Hydrogenispora ethanolica: one gene and its partner. The protein of the gene in region 1 interacts with the protein of each later gene in a pairwise test. Links are inferred from orthologs where the notes say so. Each region holds a gene or a part of one and is shown on either strand. Other genes may lie near its edges. The genes, in order: secD and pheT.

What was found.
Region 2: the proteins of secD (region 1) and pheT interact in binary tests that used the Escherichia coli proteins (3 or more experiments, as listed by UniProt). The link is inferred for Hydrogenispora ethanolica from one-to-one orthologs.

The regions. Positions count from the first base shown.
Region 1 is NZ_SLUN01000017.1:33,509-40,238, forward strand. Bases 1,782-4,664 are described here. They hold secD (protein translocase subunit SecD), read right to left. Parts: upstream 4,047-4,664; coding sequence 2,517-4,046; downstream 1,782-2,516. Other genes in these bases: secF (protein translocase subunit SecF), read right to left, coding at 1,782-2,520; EDC14_RS14170 (hypothetical protein), read right to left, coding at 4,100-4,504; EDC14_RS26830 (hypothetical protein), read right to left, coding at 4,518-4,664. Also shown: EDC14_RS14150 (ABC transporter ATP-binding protein), read left to right, coding at 1-402; EDC14_RS14155 (ABC transporter permease), read left to right, coding at 404-1,153; EDC14_RS26825 (hypothetical protein), read right to left, coding at 1,250-1,402; more of secF, read right to left, coding at 1,561-1,781; more of EDC14_RS26830, read right to left, coding at 4,665-4,676; EDC14_RS14175 (HD domain-containing protein), read right to left, coding at 4,979-5,641; preprotein translocase subunit YajC, read right to left, coding at 5,910-6,215; tRNA guanosine(34) transglycosylase Tgt, read right to left, coding at 6,402-6,730. UniProt on the Escherichia coli protein: Part of the Sec protein translocase complex. Interacts with the SecYEG preprotein conducting channel. SecDF uses the proton motive force (PMF) to complete protein translocation after the ATP-dependent function of SecA.
Region 2 is NZ_SLUN01000033.1:39,407-46,275, reverse strand. Bases 1,866-4,887 are described here. They hold pheT (phenylalanine--tRNA ligase subunit beta), read left to right. Parts: upstream 1,866-2,186; coding sequence 2,187-4,589; downstream 4,590-4,887. Other genes in these bases: EDC14_RS20710 (hypothetical protein), read left to right, coding at 4,695-4,887; pheS (phenylalanine--tRNA ligase subunit alpha), read left to right, coding at 1,866-2,104. Also shown: EDC14_RS20730 (TrmH family RNA methyltransferase), read left to right, coding at 1-598; EDC14_RS20725 (YqzL family protein), read left to right, coding at 678-779; more of pheS, read left to right, coding at 1,085-1,865; more of EDC14_RS20710, read left to right, coding at 4,888-5,573; EDC14_RS20705 (cell division protein ZapA), read left to right, coding at 5,603-5,950; EDC14_RS20700 (CvpA family protein), read left to right, coding at 6,023-6,835.

The DNA of each region.
Region 1 (6,730 bases):
TTCGGGACCACCATCTTTCTCACCACCCATTACCTTGAGGAAGCCGACCGGCTCAGCGACACGATCTGCATCATGAAGCGCGGCCGGGAGGTGGCGCGGGGAACTCCGGCCAGCCTGCGCCGTTACACCCGGCAAAACCTGCTCCGCCTGGGCTTCGCAGGGGCCGAGCAGGCCCGCCGTTGCCAGGCGGCCCTGGAGCAAAGCGGTCTGGCCACATCCGCCAGCCTGCGGCATGATTCGGTTTTGGTGGACGTGGCCGACGGCCGGACCGCCATTTCCGCCGTGAACCGGTGGCTTTTGGAGCAGCGGCTGGATTTCACGGCAATCGAGATTGTCGAGCCGAGCCTGGAAGATGTCTTTTTGGCCCTGACCGGGCCGGCGCGGCAAGAAAGCGAGGCATGAGATGTTCAACATCCTATGGCGCAACTTGAAGTGGCGTTTTCAAAACCCCATCTCGATCGGGATGACCATCGTGCAACCCCTGCTCTGGCTGGCCTTGTACGGCGCCGTCGCCGGGCCCGCCCTGGGAAGCATGGCCGGGGGCAACTACACCGCCTTCATCCTGCCCGGGATCATGGTTCTGGTGACTTTCTCCTGTTGCTGCAGCGGCGGCATGATCAATTACATCATGAAAGCCTCGGGCAGCTTTTACCGGATCTTGATCGCGCCGGTGAGCCGGAGCGCCATTCTGCTCGGACAGATGCTGGAGGCCATCCTGCTGTCGCTGCTGGAGAGCGCGGTCCTGTTCGGGGTGGGTCTCCTCTGCTCCGTCCAGGTGGCCTCGGGCCTCCCCGGGATTATCCTGATGATCCTGCTCATCTTCTTGGCCGGCTTTTTCATGGCGGGTCTCGCCTACTCCATCAGCCTGTGCCTGCCCAATGAAGTGATCTATGAAACCGTGATGAATACCATCGTGCTGCCGGTCTTTTTCGTCAGCACCGCGCTTTTCCCGCTGGAGAAAAGCGCCGGGGCCCTGCGGGTGGCGGTGATGCTCAATCCCTTCACTCACATCATTAACGCCCTGCGGAGCCTGATCTACGGCAAGACCATCCTGGCGGCCGAAGTTTTGCCGGTGATCGGCCTCTTTGCGCTGCTGGGCCTCGGCGGCTTTGCCCTGGCCTTCAGGAGGCTGAAGCGGGAAACGGCCTGCTGATGAAAGACGCGCCCGGAACGCCGTTTCCGGGCGCCGCCGTCCTCCCGCCGCGGCTGATGTAACCGCCGCGACCGGTCCGACACTTCCTTTTGCGACTTAAGTACTACCTTTTTTAAATAAAGCAACTGCGGCGCCCGCCGCCGCATCATCTTTTGTGGATAAAGCACTTGCTTTTGTGAACGCAGTTCCATCTTTTCCAAACGAAGCAGTATCTTTTGTGAATAACGCAACTGCGGCGAAGGCCGCCATTGTTGCTTCCGGGGATGGAGCAGTTGCTGGGGCGTCTCAAGCGCTTGGTTGGGCGGCCGGAGGAAATCCGGCCGCCGCTCCGCTCCTCCGCGCGGGAATGATTGATCATAAAGAAAAGGCCGCCTGAGAACAGGCGGCCTTGGGTTGCGAAACATGATTTACCGGGTTGCCGTGGCAACCTTGCGGCTGAGCTTTTTCCGCTCCTGCCAGTCCTTGTAGACGGCCCAGATCGGGCTGGCCACAAAGATCGAGGAGTAGGTCCCGGAGGTGATGCCGACGATCAGCGCGAAGCAGAACTCGCGGATATTCGGCACGACCAGATAAAGCACCAGAATGGCTAGGACCGTCGTAAAGCTGGTATTCAGCGAGCGGCGGAAGGTCTCCAGAATGCTGTCGTTGGCGACCTCCACAAACGGCGTATCCCTCTGCTTGTACTTGACGTTCTCGCGGATCCGGTCGAAGACCACGATGGTGTCGTTGATCGAATAACCGAGGATCGTCAGCAGCGCCGCGATCATCGTGGCGTTGACCTCTTTGCCGAAGAGCGCGAAGACTCCCATCACCAACAGCGCGTCATGCAACAGGGCGAAGATCGCCGCGAAGCCCGAAACCAGCTCGAAGCGGAACCAGATATAGATCAGCATCAGCGCCGCGGCGATCAATACCGCCGTCAGGGCGTTATTCACTAATTCCTTCCCGATGAAGGGATCGACCCGGGTGATGTCCAGGCCTTGTCCCGGACCCGGCTTGCCGTATTTGGCTTCCAGCGCCCCCAGCACGATCTCCTGCTCGGCGTCGTTCAAGAACCGGGTGTAGACCAACACCTGATGCCGCTCAACCCCGGTGGAATCGATATAATGGGTCGGCTGCGGCGCATTGAACTTGAAGTCCGGCAGATCGATCTTCTTGAGGATGGCCGTCACTTCATCCGAGGAAACATCGCGGGGCACCGGGAAATAAATCTTGGTACCGCCGGTAAAGTCGATTCCCAGGTTCAGGGGCGAGCCTTTGGTTCCCCAACCGTTGTTGGGATTGGCGAATAAGAAGAACAGGCTGAGTCCCATCGTCGCCAGGAAGATCCCGACGAACAGCCAACGATATTTCATTAAATCCATCATTGTTCCACTACCTCCTTGACCCCAAAGAATTTCGCGTACCGATCGGGATCATGGTCGATCTTCCACTCCAGGAACATCCGGGTGATATAGATTGCCGTAATCATACTGACCACGATACCGATGGCCAGGGTGACCGCAAAGCCTTGGACCGGGCCGTTGCCGAAGAAGTACAGCACTCCGGCAGCGATCAGCGTCGTGATGTTGGAGTCAAGAATGGTGACCAGCGCCCGGCCGTATCCGGCTTGTACCGCCGGACGGACCCGTTTGCCGTTCCGGATCTCGTCTTTGATCCGCTCAAAGATAATGATGTTGGCGTCGACCGCCATACCGAGGGTCAGGATGAAACCGGCCACGCCCGGCAGGGTCAGCACCTGGCGCAAGCAAGCCATCACGCCCAACAGGAACAGTCCGTATAGAATCAAGGCCGCGTCGGCCAGGATGCCCGGTAAGCTATAGAAGATCGCCATAAAGGTGATGACCAGTGCGATGCCGATAACCCCCGCCAACAAGCTCTGCTTGACGATCTCTCGTCCGAGGGTCGGAGCGACCTGAGTCGAGGAGACCACCCGCAACGAAACCGGCAGAGCGCCCGACTTCATCAGAATGGCGTCCTTCTCCACTTCTTCCTTGGTGGAGTTGCCGAAGGTAATCACGCCGGAGCCATTGGGGATCGGGTCGTTGATCACCGGGTTCATCAGCATGGATTCGTCGAGATAGACCGCCATCTGTTTCCCTACGTTTTCGGTGGTGATCTTCTCCAGTTGCTTGGCGCCTTCGCCTTTGAAGGCAAAGGCGATCACATACCCGCCTTTGCTGGCGTCATACTGAACGCGGATATCCTGCATGTCCGTACCGTCGAGCACGATCTGGTTGTTGATCCGGAAGGTCAGCCGGCCGGTGGCGGTGATCAATTCCTTCGCTTCCTGCAGGGTGCTGACGCCCGGCAGCTGCGCCACGATCCGGCCCTTGCCGTCTTTGCGGATGTCGGTCTCGCCGACGCCGCCGGATTTTTCGTTGATCCGGTTATTGATAATCGCGATCGACCGGGTCAATACCTCGTCGATATCTCCGTAATCCCTGGCGTCCTGATTGACCGCCAGCTCAACTACATTGCCCTGGTAATCCGGGGTCAGATGCAGGTTCTTGGTCTCGCCGAACTGTTCCAGCCGGTAATTGGCGGGGAAAAGTCCCAGATTCTTGACACGTTCCACGTCGCTCGGGCTGGCGAAGGTAAACTTCAAACCGTCGTAACGGTCTCCGTCGAGCACTCCCAACGGATCCACCTTGGGCTCGGTGATGCCCGCTTGTTTCATCTTGAGGACCAGCTCATCGCCGAAACGGAACAAGTTGGTGGAGCCCAACCGGTAGTCCGGAGAGAGCAACAGCTCGATGCCGCCTTTCAAATCCAGTCCCTGACGGATCGGATCGCCTTTAAAGAAGTCTTTTCCGACCGGACTGAGAACGACTGCGAATATAAGCACGACAATGAATAAAATGGCTGATTTCCAACGCAAATCCTGTCGCAATGTTTAGTCTCCTCCTTCAAGTTATTTCTAAAAGCATGTCATCGTAAAAAAAATCAAACCGTCAGCGTTCCGGCGCCATCGGAATCACTCCCGGAAACGGCCCGCGCCCGCTGATAAAAGAGCGAAAAAAACAGCAGCACCAGGATGGAGAGAAAGAAACCCTGCTCCCTCGGGGCCACTTTGGCAATACAAATCCTTCCCCAGCTCGGCAGAACCTGCCATGGGTTGAAGAACTGATAATTGGCCGAAGGAATCAGATTCGCCCGCAGAGCCAATCCGCCCGAGTCGGTGCGGTGCGCATCGGACTGCGCCATCCCGTGCGGCAGAGCGGCGGTTTGCCGGACTTCCCCCTGAGCCTGCCAATCATCGGCCTGTCCCGCGTCATAAGAAGGGACAATACAGAATAAAATGAGTGCTAATACAGAGAAAAGCACCCATTGAACCGCAATTCTACGCAAGCCGGAGTCCTCGCTATCTGGCCCTTTTCGCTGCCTTTTCGGTTAATTTAACATTGGTTGCGACTTGTTTCGCTTTCAGTTTCAACGCGACCGCCTTTTCGGCCTTGCTCGCGGTGTAAGCGAACAGACTGAAGATCCCAAGCACCACAATGACCGTAATAATCTCAAACATGGTTCGTGAACGCCTCCCCTTCGTTAATCGATAGCGCCCCTCTTCCTGTCTGTCATGCAACCTGAAGATGAGGCTCCCAACCATCTCTCAAAAGCTTTCTGCTCGATTCGCAAGTCAACACGAATTTCCATATGAAAAACATAATTAATTATAGCCGTTTCCGTTCCAAATGTCAATGAAACCAGGGGCTTCGGACCTTGTAGTTGTAACCTTAATTAACATAATTCGCCGGGATTGTCAGGAAAAAAGCAACAGCCGGCAAGATGCCGGATCCGCCGCTTCGGGCCCCGGATGGCCGTTCCTTATAAAATGCTGTTGCCGTTGATCTCGATCTTGAATTGGCAGCCCAGGAACGCCGCGGCCCGGCGGCACATCATCATCCGTACCAGGAAGATTTCAAAATACTCCATGACCGGACAGATGTTGTTCTCGATGGTCAGCTCCAGCGTCAGGCTGCGTTTTTCGTCATTGACGTTCAGGAACGAATGAATCGCCGCGTAATTGACCCGGTCATGAATGTCAAAGGTCGCCACGTCCACGTTCCGGACCCGGCTGCGGTGCACATCCGATTTGTCGGCCAGAATCAGGGCAGCGGCCACATTATTGACCGCCTCGCCGCACTCCTCCTCGTGATTGCCGATGGCTCCGGCGATCACCGCCGCCTCGCCGGGGTCAAAACCCTTCTCCATCAGGTAATGGAGGGCCATAATGGCGCCGGATCGCCCGTGATCGTGGCGGTTGATCAGATTGCCGATATCATGGAGGTAACCGGCGATCGCCGCCAGTTCCGCCTGACGCTCCGGAAAACCCAGCCGGAGCAGAATGTTCTGCGAGATAGAGGAGACCAGCCCGGCATGGCGAAAGCCGTGCTCGGTATAGCCGATGGCGCCCAGATGCTCATCGGCCTGCTGGATGTAGGCCGTGATCACCGGGTCTTTTTTGATAGTGCTCAATACGATGCTCATTGCAAATACTCCTTATCTTAATGAATTACGATTCCGCAACATGACACGATGCGTCCGGGTCCGGGAGGTTCCGGACCGCGACTTTTACCAGAAAACTATGGACATCCTCATCATACAACGTCGCCGCGGCACTTCGGGTTCCAAACCCAGGCAAACCTCCCTAACCATCCGCTTTCGCAAACCCCGAATGATAGTGTATGACACTCCGTCCGATTCGGGTCGCATTCCATGTCCCATAACTATAAAAAAAAGAGAGTATAAACTCTCTTTAACTTTTTACCTTCGCCACGGAAGCCCGTGTCACTTTCAATTCCACTTTATCGGTGACCCGGATCCGCAAATCCTCGTCGCCGTCAAAGTCGGTAATCTCGCCGTGAACTCCGCCGACCGTGATCACTTTGTCGCCCTTTTTGAGATTCTTTAACATGGCATCCCGCTGTTTCTGTTGTTTACGTTGCGGCATGATTAAGAACACCCAAAAGATGCCCAAAAAAAGCAACCACATCAATCCCATGCCCCATGGGTTCGCACCCGCATCGACCGGCTGTTTGGCTGCAAGAATCCACCAGTTCATCTATACACCTCCTTTAGTAGCCAGCAATTTCCATGAATAAGTTTATAATTCGACAACCGTGTCCTATTTCCCTTTTCTTTTTCTCCAGAATCGGACGACGGAGGGTCATTTCGTTTCCAACGGTACTTCCCGGCGCGTCAGACTCCAACCAAACCGGAGTCTCCTCCGGCCAAAGGAAGCGCGGCCTCAATTGGCGCAACGGGCGAAGAACTCCGCCTTCCGCTCCTCGAACGTGCCGGTGCGCAGTCCCAGCTTGATCTCTTCCATCACCTGTTTCAGGAAGTATAAATTGTGATAGGTGACCAGGTGGGCGCCGAGAATTTCCCCCGCCTTGAAGAGATGGCGGAGATAAGCCCGGGTATACTCCGTGCAGGTTTTGCATTGGCAATTGGGGTCCAACGGACTGAAATCCCGCGCATACCGGGCATCCCGGACGATCACCCGACCCAGCGAGGTCAAAGCGGTGCCATTCCGGGCGATCCGGGTCGGGAAAACGCAATCGAACATATCGATCC
Region 2 (6,869 bases), on another replicon or contig:
AACTGTCGCGCCTGGATATGAGGTGAACGAAGCGGTATTCAAGGGGGCGGCTGAAACCGAAAGCCCAACCGGAATTATCGCCGTGCTTCCCTTACCAGCACCGGTGGAATTCGATTTGTCCGATGTAAGCCTGGGACTGATTGTGGACGGGGTTCAAGATCCGGGAAACATCGGGACGATCATTCGGACTGCTTGGGCCAGCGGCATCCGTAAATTGATTTTTACTCCAAAAACCGCCGATCCCTATCAAGGCAAAGTCGTTCGCTCCAGCATGGGTGGAATCTTTAACGTCAGGATCTTCCGCAATGAGCCTCCGGGCAGTATCATTGCCGCGGCGGGACAGAAACGGATTCAGGTGGTAGCCGGCGATGTGCGGGCGGACCGGACCTATTTTGAGGCGGATTTGACAGTGCCGACGCTCATTCTGATCGGTAGTGAAGGGAGGGGAATAGCGCCGGATTGGGAAAATTTTTCCATCCAAAATGTTCTGATCCCCCAGCCTGGAAAGGCGGAATCATTGAATGTAGCTGTGTCGGCGGGAATTTTAATCTACGAAGCGCTCCGACAGCGGTTGAATATGGATACTTGTAAAAGTTAGAGGGCTTTGATATAATGAAGTTGGTTTTGCGGTGACCGTTTTTCACGACAACACTCGGTGAAGAAGGGATGATGTTGAAGTGAAGTTATCGGCTGAATTTTTTTGGAGGGTCTTTGAGACGACCGGTTCCATCACCGCCTACTTAATTTACCGTGAGATTGTGCGGACGACATTAAGTTAATTAGGTCAAATAAAATAACATAAAGCGATGACAGAGGAAAGTACCGCGTCATTATCCGGTTACAGGGAGAAGGGGCACGACTGAGACCCTTTCCCGGGCTGATGTCGGGAAGTTCCCTCTTAAGCTGCGGACTGAACGAGGAGTAGGTAGGTCGCGACGGAGCTCCACCGTTAGCGGGAGAGGGTATAGTCATTCTGTACCTGCGGAGTTATTTTTTGGGTGGTACCACGAAAATCAACCTTTCGTCCCGAGTGGGATGAAAGGTTTTTTTGTTTTTGGATATTTCAATTACTGGGGGTACAAACATGAAAGAGCAGCTGGAAAAGTTACGCCAGGAAGCTTTGGCGGAGCTCGCGCAAGCGGTCCAGAGTACGGCGTTGAATGAAATTCGCGTCAAATACTTAGGCAAAAAAGGATCGCTTACTGCCATTTTGCGGGGGATGGGAGCCTTGTCCCCCGAAGAGCGGCCGGTCATTGGGGAACTGGCCAACGAAGTCCGCCAGCAGATTGAAGCGGCCATCGCCGAGCGCGGTGACAATTTGGCAAAACAAGAACAACAAACCCGATTGGCGGCTGAGGAAATCGATATACTGCTGCCCGGACGTCGGCCAAGCTTGGGACATCCGCACCCCATTCAACTGGTGATGGATGAGATTGCCGAGATCTTCATCGGCCTGGGTTTCTCGATTGCCGAGGGGCCCGAGGTCGAAAAAGACTATTATAACTTTGAGGCTTTAAACCTGCCCAAAGACCATCCTGCCCGGGATATGCATGACTCCCTGTACATCACGCCGGAAGTACTGTTACGGACCCATACGTCTCCGGTCCAGATTCGAACGATGGAACAGCAATATCCCAACCCGTTCCGGGTGATCGCTCCCGGACGGGTCTACCGTCGCGACGCATTGGACGCCACCCATTCGCCGATGTTCACCCAGATTGAAGGGATGGTCGTGGATGAAGGCATTACCTTCGGCGATCTAAAAGGGACTCTGGAAGTCTTTGCGCAACGGATGTTTGGAAGCGACCGTAAGGTTCGTTTTCGTCCCAGTTATTTCCCGTTCACCGAACCCAGCGCCGAGGTCGACGTTTCCTGTGGTTGCGGCGGCAAGGGTTGCCGGGTATGCAAAGGGACCGGCTGGTTGGAGATCATGGGAGCGGGCTCGGTTCATCCACTGGTCCTCAAAATGTCCCAATATGATCCGGAACGATTCACCGGGTTTGCCTTCGGCATGGGAGCTGAACGGATCGCGATGTTAAAATACGATATTCGTGATATCCGCGTCTTTTATGAGAACGATCTGCGCTTTTTAGCACAATTCTAAAATTGGGTTTTCGTTGATTCAGGGTTCTCAAAAAAGCAAACGGACTTGGGACTTCATAACAGAGGATGGAGGAAGACAAGTTATGCGTGTTTCATTAGAATGGCTGCGGGAATATGTATCCTTCCAGTTGAATGCGGCTGAATTGGCCGAGAAATTAACGATGTCCGGGATTGCGGTGGAGGCTATTGAAGACCAGGCTGAACAGTACCGCGATATGATTGTGGCCCAAGTGGTTCAATTATCAAAGCACGAGCAAGCCGATAATCTATTGATCGTAAAGGTTGCGACCGATCAGGGCCAACAGCAAGTGATTACCGCCGCGAAAAACTTGAAAACCGGGGATTTGGTGCCATTGGCCTTGCCGGGCGCCACCTTGCCGGATGGGAAAGAGATCACTGAAGTCAACTTTAAGGGAGTGCTCTCCCAGGGGATGCTCTGCTCCGGCGCTGAGTTGGGATTGGAGAAAGAATCGTCGGGAATCTGGGTTTTTGAGAGCGGATTTGTCCCCGGCACTCCGGTAGCGGAGGCATTGGGCGCAACCGACCAGATTCTGGTATTGGAGTTGACCGCCAACCGCTCGGACTGCTTGGGAATGATCGGCGTGGCCCGGGAAGTTGCGGCGGTTCTGGGGGGTGAAATGGTCCCCAGCTCTACGACGGTGAAAGAAGAAGGCACGCCGGTAGAGGGCAGGCTTTCCATCGAGATCCGCGATCCCGACCTTTGTCCGCGGTATATCGGGCGGATCGTGACCGGAGTCAAGATCGAACCTTCGCCGCAGTGGATGCAGCGCCGGTTGCAGGCCGCCGGAGTGCGCCCGATCAATAACGTGGTGGACATCACCAATTATATTATGTTGGAATACAACCAACCCTTGCATGCTTTTGATTACGATCGCATCGCCGAACACGCCATCATTGTTCGGCGAGCGCTGGATGGTGAAAAACTGCTGACACTGGATGATGTGGAGCGGCAGCTTGAGGCCGGAGAATTGTTGATCGCCGATCCCCGGGGACCGCTCTGCGTGGCTGGAGTCATGGGCGGCGCAAGCAGTGAAGTCCGGAGTGATACGGTGAATATTTTGTTTGAGGCGGCGTATTTCGCACCGCGCAGCATTCGGAAGACCGCAAGCAAGTTGGGGATGAAGACCGAATCTTCCTTCCGTTTTGAACGGGGAATCGATCCCAATGGCACCTTAACCGCGATGAATCGGGCCATGCACCTCATTGAATTGCTGGGAGCCGGGACCGTGGCCAAAGGATATATCGATCAATATCCGCAATCCATCGAACCTGTGACCATCCATACCTCGGCCAAGGCGATCAACCAGTGGCTCGGCACTGCGTTGAGTCCGGCAGAGATCCGCAATTATCTGGAGCGGGTCCGTTTTTCGGTGCTAGAACCTCAAGCCGGGCAATTTGAAGTCACGGTGCCGACTTATCGGCCGGATGTGTCATTCACTGCGGATTTGGCGGAAGAAGTAGCCCGACTTTACGGTTACGATCTTATTCCGGCCACAATTCCGGAGAGTCGCCAACCGGGGGGCCTTACCCCTTTGCAACGGTTTGAGGTCGAATGCCGTTCCTGTTTGCAGGGAATCGGGTTATCGGAGATTAAAACATATAGTTTATATGCGAAAAACGTTTCCGAGCGTTTACAACTTCCGGGGAACGATCCCTTGTCTCGGACCGTGGATCTATTGGTGCCCTTGAGCGAAGAGCAAGCGGCGATGCGAACCAACCTCATTCATAGCATGCTGGAATGCATGGCATTCAACGCCAAACGCCGCCAGTCCAATTTGGCCTTCTTTGAACTTGCCCGAATCTATCGGCCGAAATCCGGAGAAATCTTGCCGGAGGAACCGCTCCATCTCAGCGTTGGTCTGATGGGTCAGTTGCGGGAGAATGGCTGGAACCAGTCCCGGGCGGAAGTCGATTTTTACGATTTGAAAGGGATCTTGGAAGCGTTGTTCGCCAGGTTGCATTTACCCCAGATTACACTGGAGCGTTCGGCCCAACCTTTTCTGCATCCCGGTCAGGCGGCGGAGATTCTCGTGAAAGGAACGTCCGTCGGCTGGTTCGGTCAAGTTCATCCGGATGTTGCCGCCGAATACGGTCTCACCAAAAAAGCCTTTGTCATGGAGCTGGATCTATCTTTATTGGCTCCGTTGCGGGAGAGCGAGATTGTTTTCGAAGCGCTACCAAAGTTCCCGGCTTTGGAACGGGACCTGGCATTGGTTCTCCCGAAAGCTGTTCCTGCCGCGGAAGTGGCCGCGAAGATCGAAACGATCACCAAACATCTGGTGGAACGGGTCGAACTTTTCGATGTCTATCAAGGAGAGCAAGTTCCGGAAGGAATGCGGAGTTTGGCCTTTAAATTAGTATATCGCTCCAAGGAACGGACGCTGACGGATGTGGAGGTCAATCAACTCCAAACCGAGCTGCTGACGGCGTTGAATCAGGCATACGGAGCCATGGTGCGGGCTTAGCCAGTTTTACAATGCGGCACTAATCCGTAAGATTGAAAGATGTTCTAAACCCTCCTCGCCCGAACATACATTGTATCAACAATGGGCCAGGGGGGTGTTTTTTTTATGGGCAGAATTTGGGAACGAATTGAAAACCAGGTCATTTATGGGGCTGCTTTTTATATTGGAATTGCGATTATCTGGATCTTGGTCTCCATCGGATTGTGTAAAGTGGAACAGATTCAGCAAGCATCGGAGTTAAAAGCATTCCTGGAAAGCAAAGTTTTGCTGGTGGCGTTGGTCTTCCTCGGGAGGTATTTATTCTTTCCGCACTATCGGCCGTCCCGAGGACGGGGATGGATAATTTTTAGCGGCTTTTTTCTGATGTTCGGCGCTCAAGCCGCTAAGTTTATGTTGGTGAATGGAAAAGTTGCGTGGACCTTTTACCTTTATGTCATCGCAGACTCATTCATCTGGGGTTATTTTTTGAGTTCGCTCGCAGAGACTTTTTATTTGACTTGGCATCATTGGCAGAATCATCCCCGGGTGGCTCCCACGATGTTTGCAAACCTATGGCAACGTTTCTGGAGCGAAACGCTTCAAACCGGTTTTCTCTTGACTGTTCTTTTGGGCTTGGTCTATTATTATTTGGTCAGTTTCTTCGTAGTCGATTCGCTCCTTTACAGTTATCTCTTGCTCGTTCCTTTACTCGGAATAGCAACCGGCTTGTTTTGGATCGTTTACGAAAAAGCCCGAGGGTGGGTCGATCAAGACCTTTTCCAGTTAGATCAAGAGATAGCGACCTATCTCAGCTGGCAGGAATGGCAAGCCGACCTCGATTTTCCGGAAAGGATACCTTGGATTCAGTATCTTTTTCAGATCAGGAATTATCTTTCGGATGCCAAACGGCCGGTGATCTCAGTCACGACTCTCTTTTGCTATCTATTGTTTAGCGGATTCATCCTCTGTCTGCCGTACCTTTTTGGAATCGTTGTTGAAGTTTGACTCCTTCAAATGAAGGAGTTTTTTAATGGATGGCCAATTATCTGAACTGGATGGGCATCGTTCTCATTCATTTCACGCAGCAAATTTTTCTCCGGGGTGTGGCAATGCTCGAACGGAAGAATGATGAGTCAGAAAATAAACAGTATATCGTCAGGTTAATGGGCGAAGAATACTTGATTCGCGGCAATGATAACCGCGAATACGTCGATACAATCGCTTCGTATCTTGATGATATTTTTAAGAGTATCGCCAGTAATAATCCGAAATTGAACAAATCCCAAATTGCTGTGTTGGCTGCCTTGAAAGTGGCGGATGAAATCCATAAATTGCGTCAAGAATATCAGTATCTCGATCGCTTGCTGGCGGAGGCTGAGTAAGACTTTTTTTAGGAATGCCTTAGAGCACCGGCGTATCGTCTATGTGATGGCGCTGGGGAAGGAGGTCATCTCGTGACCTGGGTCGACTGGTTGATTGGCGGAGTTTTTGCTTTTTTTATATTTCAAGGTTATCGAAAGGGATTTGTCCAGCAACTATTCGATCTATTAGGCGGCGTACTGGCCTTGGTTCTGGCTTTTTATTTCTATGCCACGATTGGGAATTATCTTGAAAGCATCCTGCATTTTTCGGCAGCACTCTGCCAGATTATCGGTTTTATTCTGCTAGTGGTCGCGATCGGCGGTGCGGTGAGCTTTATCGGCAAACACTGGCGGGCAGTCCAGAAAAATGAGCCCATAACGTTGATCGATAGTGGCGTCGGCGCCCTTTTCGGCGGTTTTAAGGCGGCGGTCATTTTGATTATTGTCCTTTTATGCTTGATGGCCTTGCCTTGGGACCTGCTTCACAGTCCGGTCGAAACATCCAGTTTTGCCAATGATCTTTTGCGGCTGGCTCCATTGTTCTATGTGGTTCAGGACAACTCTTTACCTCAGGACATGCCCAGGTTGGTTGTATCGCCCGAAGGCTTGCAATTGCGGAAATTAAACGGTCGAGAGCTAGCGGGTGCCATTTGTATCGCCTGCGGCCACAAAGTAGAATATCGCGGCTTGGTTCGGGCCGGATTATCTTCTTACCCCCAAACATACTGCCCCAACTGTCACCGAGTCAGCGACGGCTGTCTTACGTTCGAAGGCTATCATATGATTAACGGGACCTGCCCATACGAACGCTTCGGCAGCCTGGGAGTTGTTGACTGCAAAGTCTGGCCCAATCCCGAACCGACGACCGTCAAGGGAAAATGCCCTGTTTGTGGGCGGACCCAGTAGTAGAAAGCGAGAATCGGCTTTTGCCAACCGGTCC